4 regions of the Paenibacillus gansuensis genome follow, and region 1 is predicted to be linked to each of the others. Evidence: riboswitches for the same ligand, from Rfam matches in the RefSeq annotation. Region 1 holds a riboswitch; each other region holds the start of a gene.
The links. A riboswitch is a leader RNA that binds a small molecule or an ion and turns the genes downstream of it on or off. The one in region 1 is predicted to bind cyclic di-AMP.
Positions count from the first base shown of each region.

Region 1 (3,725 bases):
CCCATCAGAATGCTGTCCATGACGGCATGTGAGAAGATGGCGGTGATCAGTCCGTATTTCAGGAATACATAACTGAAGACCAGACCGATAACCAGAAGCTCAATTACACGGGTGTAGGTCGGGTAAATCGGATACTGCGTGTGTCCGAATGCCCAGAATAGGGTGGGAAGCACAGCGGCAACCATCGGGTTCCGGAACAGCTTGGCAAATAAAGCGATCCCGAACATCCGGTAGACGGCTTCCTCTTCAATGGCCGCGCCCCACGCAGCAAACGGAAAGACCCATAGCCACAGCATGTTGTAAGGGGAAGAAACGGGATCGGTCGTGCTCCACACATGGAACACCTTTCCTTCGGCAATAAACAGCACCTGCTGCAGGCCTAAAATCACCAGGCCGATGAGGTACCCCCGCTTCATGGCGGTCATCACATGCTCGCCATAATCGGCTTCCTGCCAACGGGCCCACACACGGATCCCGCGTTGGCGCCAGAGCTGATCACCGGAAATAAAAGAGAAATACAGCATGACGGACATCCCGAAGAAGAACAGGTTTTGTATCAGCATAACGCTTGCTATCGCGGTTCCAGACGCGTCGGCGGAACCGAGGATTGCCTTATAAGCAGGGTACATATTCGCGTTGTTAACCATATTGACGATTAGATAGACGGCGGTCAGGAAAATCCCGCGGGCAAAGGACACCTGCTTTCGTCCGATAATGACATAGACGATCGCAGCGATAGCCATGATTGCTCCAGTGAGGAGATTTCCCGCATAGGTCATCCACGCTGCGGCACGGTCCTGCTTGGCAATCCAGGATGTGTGTTCTGCAGGAAGCGTGAAAGAGGGCGTAAACCCGGTGATTACACCGGATGCATCCGTTCTTACTTCTAATGATAACCGGGATCCGCCCATGTCGAACTTGGAGACAAGAAAGGTGAAAACGCCGTCTCCGCTTTCTTCCCTGTCGAGTATAGCCTTGTCAGCTGCATATCCTTGCTTTTTGAGAAAACTCTCCGCGGCTTTCAATCCGCTTTCACTGCCCTCAGAAGGAAGGGAGGAATTCCATGACACTACTTTTGCTTCAGACAAGTGAACATTGACGGTATAACGCACATTAGACTCTGGTTCCGTAACTTCAACGGCATAATACTCTACCGGGTAGCGCTTGACCCAACGGTCGGTATATGCTTCAAACAGATCTTGCCGCTGGAGGTAACCGATCACATCTTTTTGAGCCTGATAGTAAACATAGGTGTTTAGCGTTTCGGCTGGACCGTACTGTTTCTGTATAAATTGTTTGGCCGTCTCCGCAGCTTTCTCCTTGGATATGGGAACTTTCAGATCCTGCTCAGATAATGTTCCGGTGATAACGGGCCACCAGTTCGTTAAGATAAATAGAATTAAGCCGGCCAGAGCCAAAATGCGGAGGTTGCGGTCTCCGGAAGCTGCTGCCGATGAAGGTCGGTTCATGGTAGATCTCCTAACTGTTTATTGATTTTATATTTGTTTAACGTACCATAGATCCTGAGTATTAGAAAGCAAATCAGGCGATATTTGAAGAGAATCCAAGATAACCTTTGGTTACGCTGCAAGATTACCTTGTTACTCCTTCTGGCAACTGGAAACCTACCATAATCGATATTGTACTTCCCATTGGGCAGGATTATAATCGGATTGAACTGAATAACAGCCGAATTTCCACAGGAAAACGGGGGAACCATAGTATTATGGGGTGAATTTCATCTGCAGCCAAAGAATGGTGCGGGAGAATAGGGCTTTAGGGGCCCGAATCCGACAGCTAACCTCGTAGGCTCAGAGTTTGCCGCAGCCAGCGTTCTGTAACGTTTCTGCCGCATGGATACGATACCTTTGGGCATTGGATTTCCAATGTCTTTTTTATTTGCTCCTATCGGCGGACCGGGTTGATTCAGATCCGGCGAAGTTTGTTTAGTAGCGATTATGGTTAGTTTTGGATCTTAAGAAGAGGTGAATGGATTTGCGCAAATTGGATTTATTGAAACTGAGTCCTCCCAGGATTCTGGTTTCGGGATTCGCCCTGATCATTCTGATCGGGGGCATCCTGCTTTCCCTGCCGGTGTCGGCCGCTCCGGGTCATGAACCGATTTCATTTCTCGATGCCCTGTTTACGGCTACCTCCGCCACTTGTGTTACTGGGTTGGTCGTGGCGGACACCGGGAGGGATTTTTCTACTTTCGGTCAGGTTGTAATCATGCTGCTAATTCAGGTAGGAGGCCTGGGATTCATGACGATGGCCACCCTGGTCGCGTTGATGCTGAAAAAGAAAATCTCACTTAGAGAGCGCCTTATTCTGCAAGAGGCTCTGAACCAGAGCTCGATGGAAGGCATTGTCCGGCTGATCCGAAAAGTACTTATTTACTCCTTGACGATTGAAGCGGTAGCGGCTGTCATTTTTACAATCCGCTGGGCGTTTGAATACCCTTTAGGAAAAGCTATGTTCTTGGGGATGTGGCATGCCGTGTCCATGTTTAACAATGCCGGTTTTGACTTGTTCGGCGAGTACCGCAGCCTGACTATGTATGTAAACGACCCTGTTGTGAACGTAGTGGCTATGTGTTTGATCATTCTTGGCGGCATAGGCTTCATTGTCATGTCCGATCTTATGGATTACCGTCAGAAACGTAAGCTTTCCCTTCATACGAAAGTGGTGCTCAGTACGTCAGCCTTCCTGATTGTCCTCGGCGCACTGGTGATCTTCATTTTTGAATACAGCAATGCGAAAACCATGGGCCCGCTTAGCTTTCAGGGGAAAGTACTCAGCGCCTTTTTCCAGTCAGTCACGCCCCGCACGGCCGGAGCAAATACGCTGGATATCGCTGGTCTGCGCCAGGCAACGCAATTCTTCATTATTATTCTTATGTTTATCGGCGCTTCTCCCGGCTCTACCGGGGGCGGAATCAAGACAACTACGTTTACGACGCTGGTCGGCGGCATCATTTCGATGATCCGCGGCAAAGAGGACATCGTCCTTTTCCGTAACCGTCTGGCGAAAGACCGCCTGTTGAAAGCTTTAACGATTACGATGATCGCTCTGATCCTGGTTGTTTTTGTTTCGATGCTGCTGTCTACGACCGAGGATCACAGCTTTTTGATGATCTTGTTTGAGGTCACCTCCGCCTTCGGAACCGTAGGGCTGTCCATGGGATTAACCGCTAACTTAACCGTATTCGGAAAAATTATGATTATGCTAATGATGTTCGCCGGCCGGCTTGGTCCGCTGACTTTGGCCTATGCTCTGCAGCCGAACAAAGAGAAAGAGCTTTATAGATACCCGGAAGGGAAAATTATTATCGGATAGGAGTTTTTTACGTGAAAATGAATTCTTTTGTGATTATTGGCTTGGGCCGCTTCGGCACTTCTCTTGCCAGAGAGCTTGTTATTCAAGGATATGAAGTGCTTGGAATTGATAGAGATGAAGAAATTGTGGACGCCCTGAGCGACATATTGACTCATGCGGTCGTAGCCGATGCAACGGACGAGGAAGTGCTCCGGAGCCTTGGCGTCCGGAACTTCGACTGCGGGGTTGTTTCGATCGGGGACGATATCCAGTCGAGCATTATGGCTGCCATTTTAATGAAAGATTTGGGCATGAAGAAAGTCGTAGCCAAAGCACAATCCGAGCTGCATGGCCGTGTTTTGGAGAAAATCGGCGTGGACCGGGTTATTTACCCTGAGCGCGATATGGGG
Region 1 covers NZ_JBHUME010000002.1:16,553-20,277, reverse strand. Annotated here, with positions in the region: gene ACFSUF_RS00300 (CPBP family intramembrane glutamic endopeptidase) at 1-1,469, opposite strand, end outside; cyclic di-AMP (ydaO/yuaA leader) riboswitch at 1,678-1,826, shown strand; gene ACFSUF_RS00295 (TrkH family potassium uptake protein) at 1,990-3,336, shown strand; gene ACFSUF_RS00290 (potassium channel family protein) at 3,354-3,725, shown strand, end outside.

Region 2 (3,725 bases), on a different contig from region 1:
GTGCTCCGTCCTCATAAAGGCAAAATCGTAGTCAAGGAAAGCGGAATGCATGCGGTGGAAGATTACCTCATGTCCCGCTATCAGATGTACTGGCAAGTTTACTTTCACCCGGTTACCCGCAGTTCTGAGATCATCCTCCGCCAAATCTTTCGCAGAGCCAAACAGTTATATGCTGAAGGACACGTTTTCCGGTTCATGCCGGATCCTCTGCCAAGCCTTTTTGAGCAGAAGCTTACTATAGAAGAATATCTTCTATTGGATGAGGCATTCATCCAGACGGCCTTTGCCCAATGGACTTTGGAGCGGGATCGGATTCTGTCGGATTTATGCGGACGGTTTCTGAACCGGAAACTATATAAGTACGTTCCGCTGGAAGCAGAAGATGTCGAAATTCTGGATCTGGTCCGGGAAAATTTAGAGCGATCAGGCTTGAATCCCGCCTACCATATGGAACTTGATTTTCCATCTGATCTTCCCTATGATGTATATCGTCCGGGCGAATCAGGGGAGAAAATGCCGATTTTGCTGCTAACCGAACAGGAGAAATGCGTCGAAATCTCTCATAAGTCGGAAATTGTCCGATCGATCAGCGGTATCCACAAAGGGCAGAATCAGCTTTACTATCCACCTGACTTGCTTCAGAAGGTTCTGCCGCAGATGGATCAGGAAGTACGAAGCTTTTTTGCCCGAAGAGGATAGACGCCTTTTCACTATTTATACACCTTCGATTACATCTGGCAGATTAAGGGGGTCACCTGCATTGTTGTTTGATACACATACTCATATGGACGCTGTACAGTTTGAGGAAGACCGTGAACAAGCTATGCAAAGAGCGCTTGATGCCGGCGTGTCCAAAATTTTGAATATTGGATTTAACCGTGAAACAATTCCCACCACAATGAAGCTTGCCGAACAGTATGAAGAGGTTTATGCGGCCGTCGGCTGGCATCCTCAGGATGCAGTGACGATGAGGGAGGGAGATCTGGAGTGGATTGAAGAGCTCTGCAGTCACCCCAAAGTGGTAGCCATTGGAGAAATCGGATTGGACTATTACTGGGACACCTCGCCGAAGGATGTTCAACAGCGTGTGTTCCGTGAGCAGATCCGGCTTGCCCGTAAATTGAACAAGCCCATTGTGATCCATAACAGGGATGCCCACCACGATGTGGTCACGATTCTACGGGAAGAGAGAGCGGAAGAAGTCGGAGGGGTCATGCACTGCTATTCTGGCAGCTGGGAAATTGCCAAGCAATGCCTTGATATGAACTTCTATATTTCCTTCGGCGGTCCAGTTACCTTCAAGAATGCGAAGCAGCCGAAAGAGGTGTTGGCACAGGTTCCCCTTGACCGTTTATTGGTGGAAACCGACGCTCCATATTTAACGCCGCACCCCCATAGAGGGAAGAGAAATGAGACCGGATATGTGACTTTAGTCGCAGAGGCCGCTGCACAAATTAAGGGGATTTCTTATGAGGAATTGGCCCGGATTACCATGCAAAATGGGTGCAAATTATTTGGCATATCATGAAATGTAAAGAGATACAGAGAAAAAAGGACTATTGCGCATAAGAAAAGTGCATATGTTTCAAAGAAAGGCGGAATTTACCTTTATAAGGCTTAAAAACGGCTAAAATTGAAGTTTGCGAATGCTTTACAATTGTGTTTGATACAGAGTATCATACAGGTAACTTAATTAAATAAAGTTTTTACATTTCTTGTCTCGCTGAGTCTCCGGTAACGGAGAGCGGGGGAACCACATGTGTCCGGAACCGAAGCAAATACCACCGGCCGCATCGTTCTTTGGGGTGAATACGGAAGCTTGCAGCATATGTATGCGTGAGTATCTGTTAGGGCAACTCTCTTGTCCGAATCCGTCAGCTAACCTCGTAAGCGTACAGAGAGAGGTAACGTCCTGGTGCCTACCATTCCCTTTACATGCGCGTTTTTAGAAGCCAAAGGAAGACGACCTCTTGCCGAAGGCTTCTTTTATTTTGGCCAAAATCAGGGTAGGGCTTATCCGTTTCGATAATGGAGGTGTTGATTCGCCAACGTTTGAAGAGCTGATGTTGCTGAAGGAAGTAAAAATAAACTAACTAGTCGCGTCAATTTACATGCGTAACAATGGCGGCGGGGCTATGAAGGAGGACCGAAATAAGTGGGAAACAGTAATAACGAAACCCATGTTAAACGATCATCCAGCATGTCTTTCGCAATGCGATGGAAGCATGAGAACTTGCGTTTGATTATTTTGATTGCAACTCTCTCGATTGCTGCTTTCATGTGTTTGGTGTTGTTAAACGGTACGTCTACCAAGAGCGTATCGGTAGTAGTGAATGGACAGGAAAGTGTCGTTAAGACCAAACAATCCGTCCTGCAACGCCTACTGGATGAACAGTCCATCAAGTTAGGGACATTCGATCATGTTTCAATGCCTCTGAGCGCTCCGATCAAGAGCGGAGACAAAGTGGTGATTCAGACCGCAATTCCTTACAAACTGGTGGCTGATGGTAAGACTAGAACTTTGTATACAACAAGCAAAACGGTAAGCAGTATTTTGGCGGAGCAACATATTACTTTAAGTGCTAAAGACCGGATCTGGCCTCCGCTGGATCGTCCAGTCAAGCAGTACATGACTGTGAAGATCGTGCGTGTAAGCAAGAAGACGTCTCAACAGAAAGTAGCCGTTCCGTATACAACGGTGAAAACAGCCGATGCAAGTCTGCTGAAAGGCAAGACCGCCGTCGTGAAAGAAGGCAAAGACGGAGTTCTGTTCAAGCAATTCGTACATACGTACGAGGACGGGAAACTGGTAGCTACAGTGTTGGCGAGTAAGAAGGTTACGTTGAATGCTGTTCCGAAGGTAATTGCGGTGGGTACGAAGAAACCTGCTCCAGTAGTGACGGTAGCTGCGAAATCTTCCTCAACATCTATTACCCGCAAAGGCTTGACCTTCAAACCTAAAAAAGTGATTAAGAACGTTACGCTGACTGCCTATGCGGCAGGCGTGTCTTCCACAGGAAAGAGCAAGAGCCATCCGCAGTACGGCATTACGGCATCCGGCACGCGTGTTACGGAAGGACGTACCATTGCCGTTGACCCTAGGGTTATTCCGATCGGTTACTGGGTGTATATCGAAGGTATCGGCTACCGCCGTGCAGAAGATAAAGGCGGTGCTGTAAAAGGGAACAAAATCGATGTCTATTTCGACAGCGAATCCACAGCGAACAACTTCGGTCGCAAATCCGGTTACACTGTCTATGTCATTGGCCCTAAGAAGCCTGCATCTTACTAAATATAACGGACATACTGAAGATAAAGTTGCATTGTTCTTAATCAAATTCTTTCAAAGGAAGGGGACGTTTTCGTCCTCTTCTTTTTTTCATGTATAATAAGGGGTAGCTAATATGAAGTGAGTGAAAGGTGTTCTATGATCAGAGAAATTATCGTTGTCGAAGGCAAAGACGATACAACAGCCATTAAGCGGGCTGTGGAAGCCGACACGATTGAAACCGGCGGGTCCGCTATCAATAATGAAATTATCCGCAGGATCGCCTTGGCGCAGGAGAGAAGAGGAGTTATTATCTTCACGGATCCCGACCATGCAGGAGAGCGGCTCCGGAAAATTATTTCTTCCAGGGTGAAGGGCTGTAAGCATGCCTTCATTACGCAAGAGGAAGCTAACCGCAAGGGGGACATTGGGGTTGAAAATGCGAGCCCCGAGGTGA
Region 2 covers NZ_JBHUME010000003.1:46,540-50,264, reverse strand. Annotated here, with positions in the region: gene ACFSUF_RS03900 (HD domain-containing protein) at 1-699, shown strand, start outside; gene ACFSUF_RS03895 (TatD family hydrolase) at 761-1,528, shown strand; cyclic di-AMP (ydaO/yuaA leader) riboswitch at 1,712-1,909, shown strand; gene ACFSUF_RS03890 (ubiquitin-like domain-containing protein) at 2,156-3,292, shown strand; gene rnmV (ribonuclease M5) at 3,428-3,725, shown strand, end outside.
Region 2: linked by a shared signal. The riboswitch ahead of ACFSUF_RS03890 (ubiquitin-like domain-containing protein) and the one ahead of ACFSUF_RS00295 (TrkH family potassium uptake protein) in region 1 are both predicted to bind cyclic di-AMP.

Region 3 (3,725 bases), on a different contig from region 1:
AACGGTTGAAATTTCCTGACCCGGCGGGACTTATTCCCGGATGTGCCGGTCCACCAACTTATCAAGCCTGCTCACTTGGAAACCGTAGTCGTAAATGGCTGCCGCTACAATCGCTAAACGAAGCCGGCCGTCTTTCCGGTCCGCGTAAGCGTCCATAATGCTGCTCAGAAACTCCTCATTTTCCTTGTCCATACAGTACTGATCGGAATGATCCGGCTTAATGATGCGGTCAAACTTCAACAGTACATGCTCGTGATACTTGTTGATTTTCTCCAGTATTTGATCGAAATCCGCATCGGTATCTTCTGCTCTTGCCGCCTGAAAATAGTGCTGTTCCGCCGTTTCCAGAATTTCATAGCCTTTATGAAGGGTATTCAGCATTTGCTTATATACGACCAGCAGCCGAACATCACTGAATTTCTTATGCTTGAGTTTCTTCTCTTCCTCTTCAAACAGCTTATATTTGTTGATAAGCGATTGGATCGAGCGCTCCAGCTTTTCTTTCTCCTCTTGAAACACATTCTCCTTGATCTCGTTGGAAATCAGTGTGCGGAGCAGCAGGGACAAATTGCCGAACACCTGCTGTACATGCGAAAAGAACTGGCCTTGCGGCTTCGGCGGAATGAACAGGATGTTGATTAGGAAGGACGAAATAATACCGATGATCGTAAGCTGAAAACGGTTCAAAGCAAACAGGATGTGATCCGCTGCTTTCATGACCCCCGGCGCCTCCATAACAGCGATAACCGTAACGAGAGTAAGACCGATAGACTCCTCCATTTTCAACTGCCGGCATAGCACAATGACGATGATACAAGTAACCCCTACTGCAATCGGATCATTCTGAAAAAAATATCCGGCCACGAGGGCAAGCGCCGCGCCAAGCGTATTGGTTTGCAGCTGTTCCAGCAGGTACCTCCAGGAACGGTAGATCGAAGGCTGCATGGCGAATAAAGCAGCAACCGCGGCGATGATGGGCGGGGACAAATTCAGCAGCATGCTGGCATACAGGGCGAGAGTAACCGCGACTCCCGTTTTAAAAACTCTGGCCCCTAACGTCACTCTGATGCTCCCCTTTCCCTTTATTTATCTATTATGAACCAACTTACCTATTCTACATGCAAAAGGGAGCCGATGCAAAGTAGCCCGCTTAGCCCGGGTCTGGGCAGGGCAACAAAAAGAGCGCCTTTCGGCACTCTTTGCATGGATTCCATTGGCTTACTATACGTGTTTCCATTGGGTACCTTCTCCGGTTACGGGACATACCGGAAAATAGTTTCCCTTCTCAAACTCAGCGCGTTCGCCTGCATTACAAACATAAACGCCGGTTTCTGTGACCAAATCCCCAGTTTGATGAAGATGATCCTGAGGCCGCCATGTCGTATTGCTTCCGTCCGCCGGGCATGCCGGGAATTTATCGCCCCGGGCCAAGTCGTATTTGACGCCGTTTTCGCTAATGTAGGTGCCCGATTCCAAAACCATCTCGCCGGTTGGATGCAGCTGTATAGAATTCAGCATTCCAAACACTTCCTTCCCTAGGTTGAATAGTTGCCGTAGCTTCAAGTAATTACCCCGTTTTTACAATTTTAAATCTTGGAGGCTTGGAATCCACAAAAAGGACTTCTGCGAATGTGCAGAAGTCCCTTGATGTGTACTTATGTTATAAAATAATGATGGCTTACCCGATAAATTCCTGTACCCACTCGCCTTGGTAATAACCTACACCGATTTTGGTGAAGCTGCCGTTGAGGATGTTGGCACGGTGGCCCGGGCTGTTCATCCAGTCGTTCATGACTTGTTGCGGCGACTGCTGGCCTTTAGCGATGTTCTCACCGGCAGTAGAGTATTTGATTCCATAGGAATTCATCATATCGAACGGCGAACCGTACGTAGGTGAATTATGGTCAAAGTAATTTTTATTGTACATATCTACTGCTTTGTCATGTGCCATTTTGGATAAGGCAGTGTCGAAAGCAACGGGCTTTAGACCGGCTTTGGCGCGCTCCTGATTCACAAGGCTCACTACTTCTTTGACATAGCTGCTGTCAGCAGAGGCTACAGGCTGCTGCGGTACCGGTTTTGGCGCTGTTGGCTGTTGTACTGCCGGCTGCTCAACAGGCTTCTGTACCGGAGGCTTTTGCGGAACCGGTTTTTGCGGGGCCGGCTGCGGCACTGCAGGTTTTTGCGGGATCGGCTGCGGCTTTACAGGCTGCTGCACGACAGGCTGCTGCAATTGCGGCAGTTTGACGATAAATCCGGGCCAGACCAGATCCGGATGCAACATTTGCGGGTTAACCGCAACCGTATACAAGTTACTGTTCACCTTCACTTGATACGTTTGCACAGCAGGCGTACCTGTTTCGGCAAACGCAGCTCCGGCTCCTAGCACCGGCGTTAAAGCGATTACGCCTGTAAGCGCCATTTTTTTCAAGTCCAATAGTTTCATAAAATCTTCTCCCTTCGAATTCGGCCTGCGAGGTTAGCTGACGGGTTAGGGACGGAAGAGTCTGCCCCGCCGCAAATGCGGCTTCACCCCAAAACTGTGGGTTCCCCGCGCTCACTTATGAGCTTCGGCCTTTATGTTGTGTTGGACATGTAACAGCTTACCACGGGGGAAACTGGGATTCATTGTGAAAATGTTGGCAATTGGATATTTTTCGAGGCAACTGGGCATTTCAGCTACGGTACAAACACCCATAGGCGCCATTTAGCATATCGTATTCCATGACATTTTACCGGCAAAGGAGTTTATGCCACATGACGCAATACGATTGGCACAATGAATCGTCCGGCCAGCCGTTCTCCACTGGCGATGCCAGCTCCCGGTCCTTGTTTCCCAGCCCGGGACCCGGACCTGAATCTGGAACCGGGACCGGAACATTCCCGACGCCCCGGCCCCGACCCCGGCCCCGCCCGCCTTACCCTGGACCAGGACCGTTCCCTGGACCGTTCCCTGGACCATTCCCGCCGTATCCCGGCCCCGGACCGGTCTCTTCCATTCAGGTAACCATTTCGGGAGATCGATCGATCCCAATCTTCCCTAGAACGTACAGTGTCCGGTTTTTTCCAGGCATCACACTGTATCAAGCACTGCTTGAAACCGGCCAGGTCCAATTCGGTATTGGCGGACAGATTCGGGCCGTTTCCGGCATTCGCATCGGCTATCAGGTAGGTTATGAGCTGAGAGTAAACGGCAGGCTGATCACGGGCAGTTCCCTGTTCGTTCCGCTCATTCCGTTTGACCGTGTCTCTTTAAGGCTGATCTTCCTCGGACCTTTCCCTACTCCTTATTGAATCGACAAAAGAGCTGCCGGCTTACTAGCCGGCAGCTCTTCTATTGAGATTATAAAGTTGGTTCCGGTGCGTTTAAATTTTGGACATTAAACAGTCTCGCGTAAGCTCCGTCCAATCTCATCAGCTCTTCGTGCTTCCCTTTTTCCTTGATTTCACCGTGCTCAATCAGTACGATTTGGTCCGCATGGGTGATCGTGGACAGTCTATGCGCGACAATCAGCGTAGTACGGTCACGTGCCAACGACTCCAGAGAAGCCTGAATAAGGTGTTCCGATTCCAGATCCAAGGCGGAAGTCGCCTCATCCAGCACAAGGATACGCGGGTCTTTTAAAAATACTCTGGCAATAGCAACCCTTTGTTTTTGGCCGCCGGACAGTTTCACGCCTTTTTCCCCGATTTCCGTCTCGTATCCATTTGGAAGCCCGGTGATA
Region 3 covers NZ_JBHUME010000005.1:229,102-232,826, reverse strand. Annotated here, with positions in the region: gene ACFSUF_RS05010 (FUSC family protein) at 31-1,062, opposite strand; gene ACFSUF_RS05005 (hypothetical protein) at 1,222-1,518, opposite strand; gene ACFSUF_RS05000 (CAP domain-containing protein) at 1,679-2,446, opposite strand; cyclic di-AMP (ydaO/yuaA leader) riboswitch at 2,453-2,586, opposite strand; gene ACFSUF_RS04995 (hypothetical protein) at 2,758-3,294, shown strand; gene ACFSUF_RS04990 (ABC transporter ATP-binding protein) at 3,344-3,725, opposite strand, start outside.
Region 3: linked by a shared signal. The riboswitch ahead of ACFSUF_RS05000 (CAP domain-containing protein) and the one ahead of ACFSUF_RS00295 (TrkH family potassium uptake protein) in region 1 are both predicted to bind cyclic di-AMP.

Region 4 (3,725 bases), 180 kb from region 1:
GGTGCAGGCCGGGACGTTTCATGCATTTTTTCTCAAAATCATCCGTCATCAGGGATACAAACAAGAGATTATCGGGGCGGACCGGTATAAACAAATTGTCATCAAAAAGATCCTCCGCGAGATGAATCTCCACGATTCCTATCAGCCGGAAGAGCTGTTGGCACAATTGTCAGCGCACAAAATGAACGGCCTGCGCGTGGACGAGCTGCCGGACAGGACTCCGGAGCAGCGGGAAATGAATGCTGTTTTTGCTAAATACGAGGCATGGAAGCGGCAGTATGAGAAAATCGATTACGACGACATTTTGCTGCTTGCCTATGACTTGCTCAGGGAGAATCGGAGCCTGCTGGAAAGCCTGCAAAGGCGTTTTCAGTATGTCATGGTCGATGAGTTTCAGGATACGAACTTTTTGCAATACGAATTGATCAAAATGATTGTACATCCGCACCGGAACTTGTTCGTGGTAGGGGACGACGATCAGACAATCTACACGTTTAACGGCGCGCGGAGCGAGTTCATACTGGAATTCGAACGGACGTTCCCGGGAGCGCGAACGGTAACGCTGGATATCAATTACCGCTCAACTTCGGGCATTGTGGGTCTGGGCAATGAAGTGATCAGGCGGAACACGAACAGAAAAGTGAAAACGCTGCAGGCTGTGCACAGGAGCGAGTCTACTCCGCACTTTTTTACGCCTGCAACAACAGATGAAGAAGCGGAAACCATTATCGGGCAGATCCAGGCGGATGTTGCCGCGGGGACGTATGCTTACCGGGATATAGCGATTCTGCACCGTACTGCCAGCTGCAGTCGTGCGATGTTCGAGCAGCTTGCCCTTAATAACATTCCGTTTATCCCTTATTCGATGGGGGACCAGATGTTTTACGAGCACTGGATCGTTAAGCCGGTGGTGGACCATTTGCGCCTTGCCGTGCAGCCGCGTCATTTCGACGCGATGGAATCCGCTGTGAACGGGCTGTTTATTGCGAAGGATAAAGCCATGGATTACATTTGGGAACAGGAAAAAAAGCAAAAGAAGAAATATCCCCTGATCCATCTGGAAGCTTTCCCGGAGCTTCGCAGCTTCCAAAAGGATAAAGTAAGAGAGCGGATCAAGCTGATCAAGAGTTTGGCCGCCGTAAAGCCGGTCCAGGCGGTAAAGAAGCTTCGTCTCGACTTTTATGACAAGTTTCTGGAAGCTACGGACCGCCAGGCGGCGACATCGCATAAGGAAACCATTAAGGAAACGCTCGATGAGCTGGAAGCTTCGGCCAAACGGTTTGAGAGCGCAGCAGAGTTCATCGCTTTTATCGACGGTATGATCGAAAAGCATAAGGAGATCGAGACGCTGCAGCAGCACAGCGATGCGGATGCCGTAGCGCTGATGACGATCCACCGTTCCAAAGGGCTGGAGTTTCCGGTCGTCTTTCTGATCGGCGCCTCGGAGGGCATTCTGCCCCATAGCACGGCGCTCGAAGCCGAGAAGCTCAAGGACAAGGTCCCGGCAGGGCCGGCCGCCGCAACGGCCGGGAAGAACACGGCGTCGACCGATGCCGCCGTGGAGGAAGAGCGGCGCTTGGCTTACGTGGCGATCACGAGAGCCAAGCATCAGCTGTACATCTCTTCGCCGGCGTATTACCGCGGCAAGAAAACCGAAGTGTCGCGGTTCCTCCGCGACGCCTTCGGTGGGGCCGCCCGCCAAGCGGGCACCGCAGCCGCTGGGACGGCTGCGCGGGAAGTGCGTCCCGTGCCGAAGCCGGGACGCATGCAAAGCCCCGCCGGAGCGGCCGGCGGGGTGACGACCACGGAGACGGTGCTGGCATGGGTCTGTACGGACCCAAATTGCAGCGCGTGGTCGAAGATTATAACGTACGAGGATGCGCACGTTGACGCCAAGGTTTGTCCTCTTTGCGGAGACACCATGGCCAAAGGGTCCAAACAGGTACAGAAACAGATCCAGCCAAAGTTTTATTAAACTTACCAATATTTGTCGAACGGTGTTCAATAATTGGTCACAAAATGAGATTGTAACCTTATTGTAACCCTTTACAACGATATGCTATCATGTACAAAAATCAAATTGCCGAATCCGGTTTCAGCATAAGGACCGGTACGGGGGACGATTCACATGGGGTGAAGGCTTGCCTAGATTGCGAGCACAGGGAGAACCTCTTTCCCGAACCCGACAACTAACCTCGGAGGCTACAGGAGGAAACCGTTTTGAAACTTTTTTACAGAAGTCTTGTTTTATCATGCGCAGCGGCAGGTTCCGTTCTTTTGGCACCGGTACTGACTCATGCAGCGGTGCATGTTCAGGTCAACGACAGCCTGGTGAAATTCCAGAGCGATGAGAAACCGTATCTTTATGAAGAAAGGGTCCAAATCCCACTCCGGTCCGTATCCGAAGAACTTGGTTTTGACGTAAAATGGGAAAGCAACGGGAAAGTAAAGCTGACCGACGGCACCAAAGTTATTTCACTGACCGATTCGGAAGCAGCGGTATCCGCGAAAGGAAGAACATTCGTACCTTTGCGGTTCGTGTCGGAAGAACTGGGAATAAACGTTGAATGGCACGGTAACTCGAATCTTGCACTGGTAGAGGAAGACGGCCAAAATCATGCGCCTGCGCTCCAGGTGAAAGCGGCACGGTTTTCCTTCGGGAAAGAGGATCTTGTCTTAAAGTCCGCTCGAAGTTATCTCGGTGTACCTTACCGTTGGGGCGGAACGACAACAGCCGGTTTCGACTGTTCCGGATTTATCAATTACATATTCGAGAAGCACGGTATCTCTTTACCGAGAACCTCGTCGCAAATGTTTCATAACTCCGGCACGCATACGAATCAGCTGCAGCCTGCAGATCTTGTCTTCTTCGGCAGCGGGTCCAAAGTTTCCCATGTAGGTATCTACATCGGTGATAACAAATTTATCTCCGCTACCAATGACGGAGTCGATATCGCCAGCATGGGAAGCAGCTACTGGGCACCGAAATATCTCGGAGCAAAACGGGTATTATAACATTCTTTCATCCTATTAGACGTGGACTGTCCCATCGGTTCACGTCTTTTTCTTGCTATTTTGTCCGGAATAATGTATAGTTATTAGCTGTAGGTCATTTTTACCTCTATACTTATATAACCCAACTACGGCGTTATATAAACCTCAATGTAACACAACCCCTTTCATTTCAATCCTTTTATAACAGATCTCACGAATTTGTATTGGTGTTTTTCGGTTGCTTTTATGCAACGGCACGAGAAATGCAGGCTAATTCACACTGGCGCGGCCACGGAGTCGCAAGGATGGAAGAGAGGCAGGGCTTTCATTGTTTTAGAAGCACAAAGTGATAAAAGCAATCCAACTAGAGCTGCAACAACCAGAAGAGGCAGGAATAACCCATCTTGTCCGGCACCTTAAGGATCGGAATGAGCATAAGAATGTTGATGCCATGATCAGTGCAAGAATGCAGGGGTTCGATTACATGCTCGGAGGGCACGCTTTACACAAGCGGCCGGGAACGAGTTGACCATATAGCTGTGACCTACCGAAAGCTCCCGCCCGGGAGCTTTCTTTCTTTTTGGACTCCATAGAAAATGTGTTTTTATGAATTGAAATGACGACACTTTGCATGCTAAGATGAACTAGATATTGTTTCCAGTTGAAGTACTAAATCGGCACCCAAGGAAATAAAATTAGAGTCAGGTGGGGAGACCTAACTCTAAATACAG
Region 4 covers NZ_JBHUME010000002.1:193,029-196,753, reverse strand. Annotated here, with positions in the region: gene ACFSUF_RS01110 (UvrD-helicase domain-containing protein) at 1-1,975, shown strand, start outside; cyclic di-AMP (ydaO/yuaA leader) riboswitch at 2,072-2,219, shown strand; gene ACFSUF_RS01105 (C40 family peptidase) at 2,221-3,015, shown strand.
Region 4: linked by a shared signal. The riboswitch ahead of ACFSUF_RS01105 (C40 family peptidase) and the one ahead of ACFSUF_RS00295 (TrkH family potassium uptake protein) in region 1 are both predicted to bind cyclic di-AMP.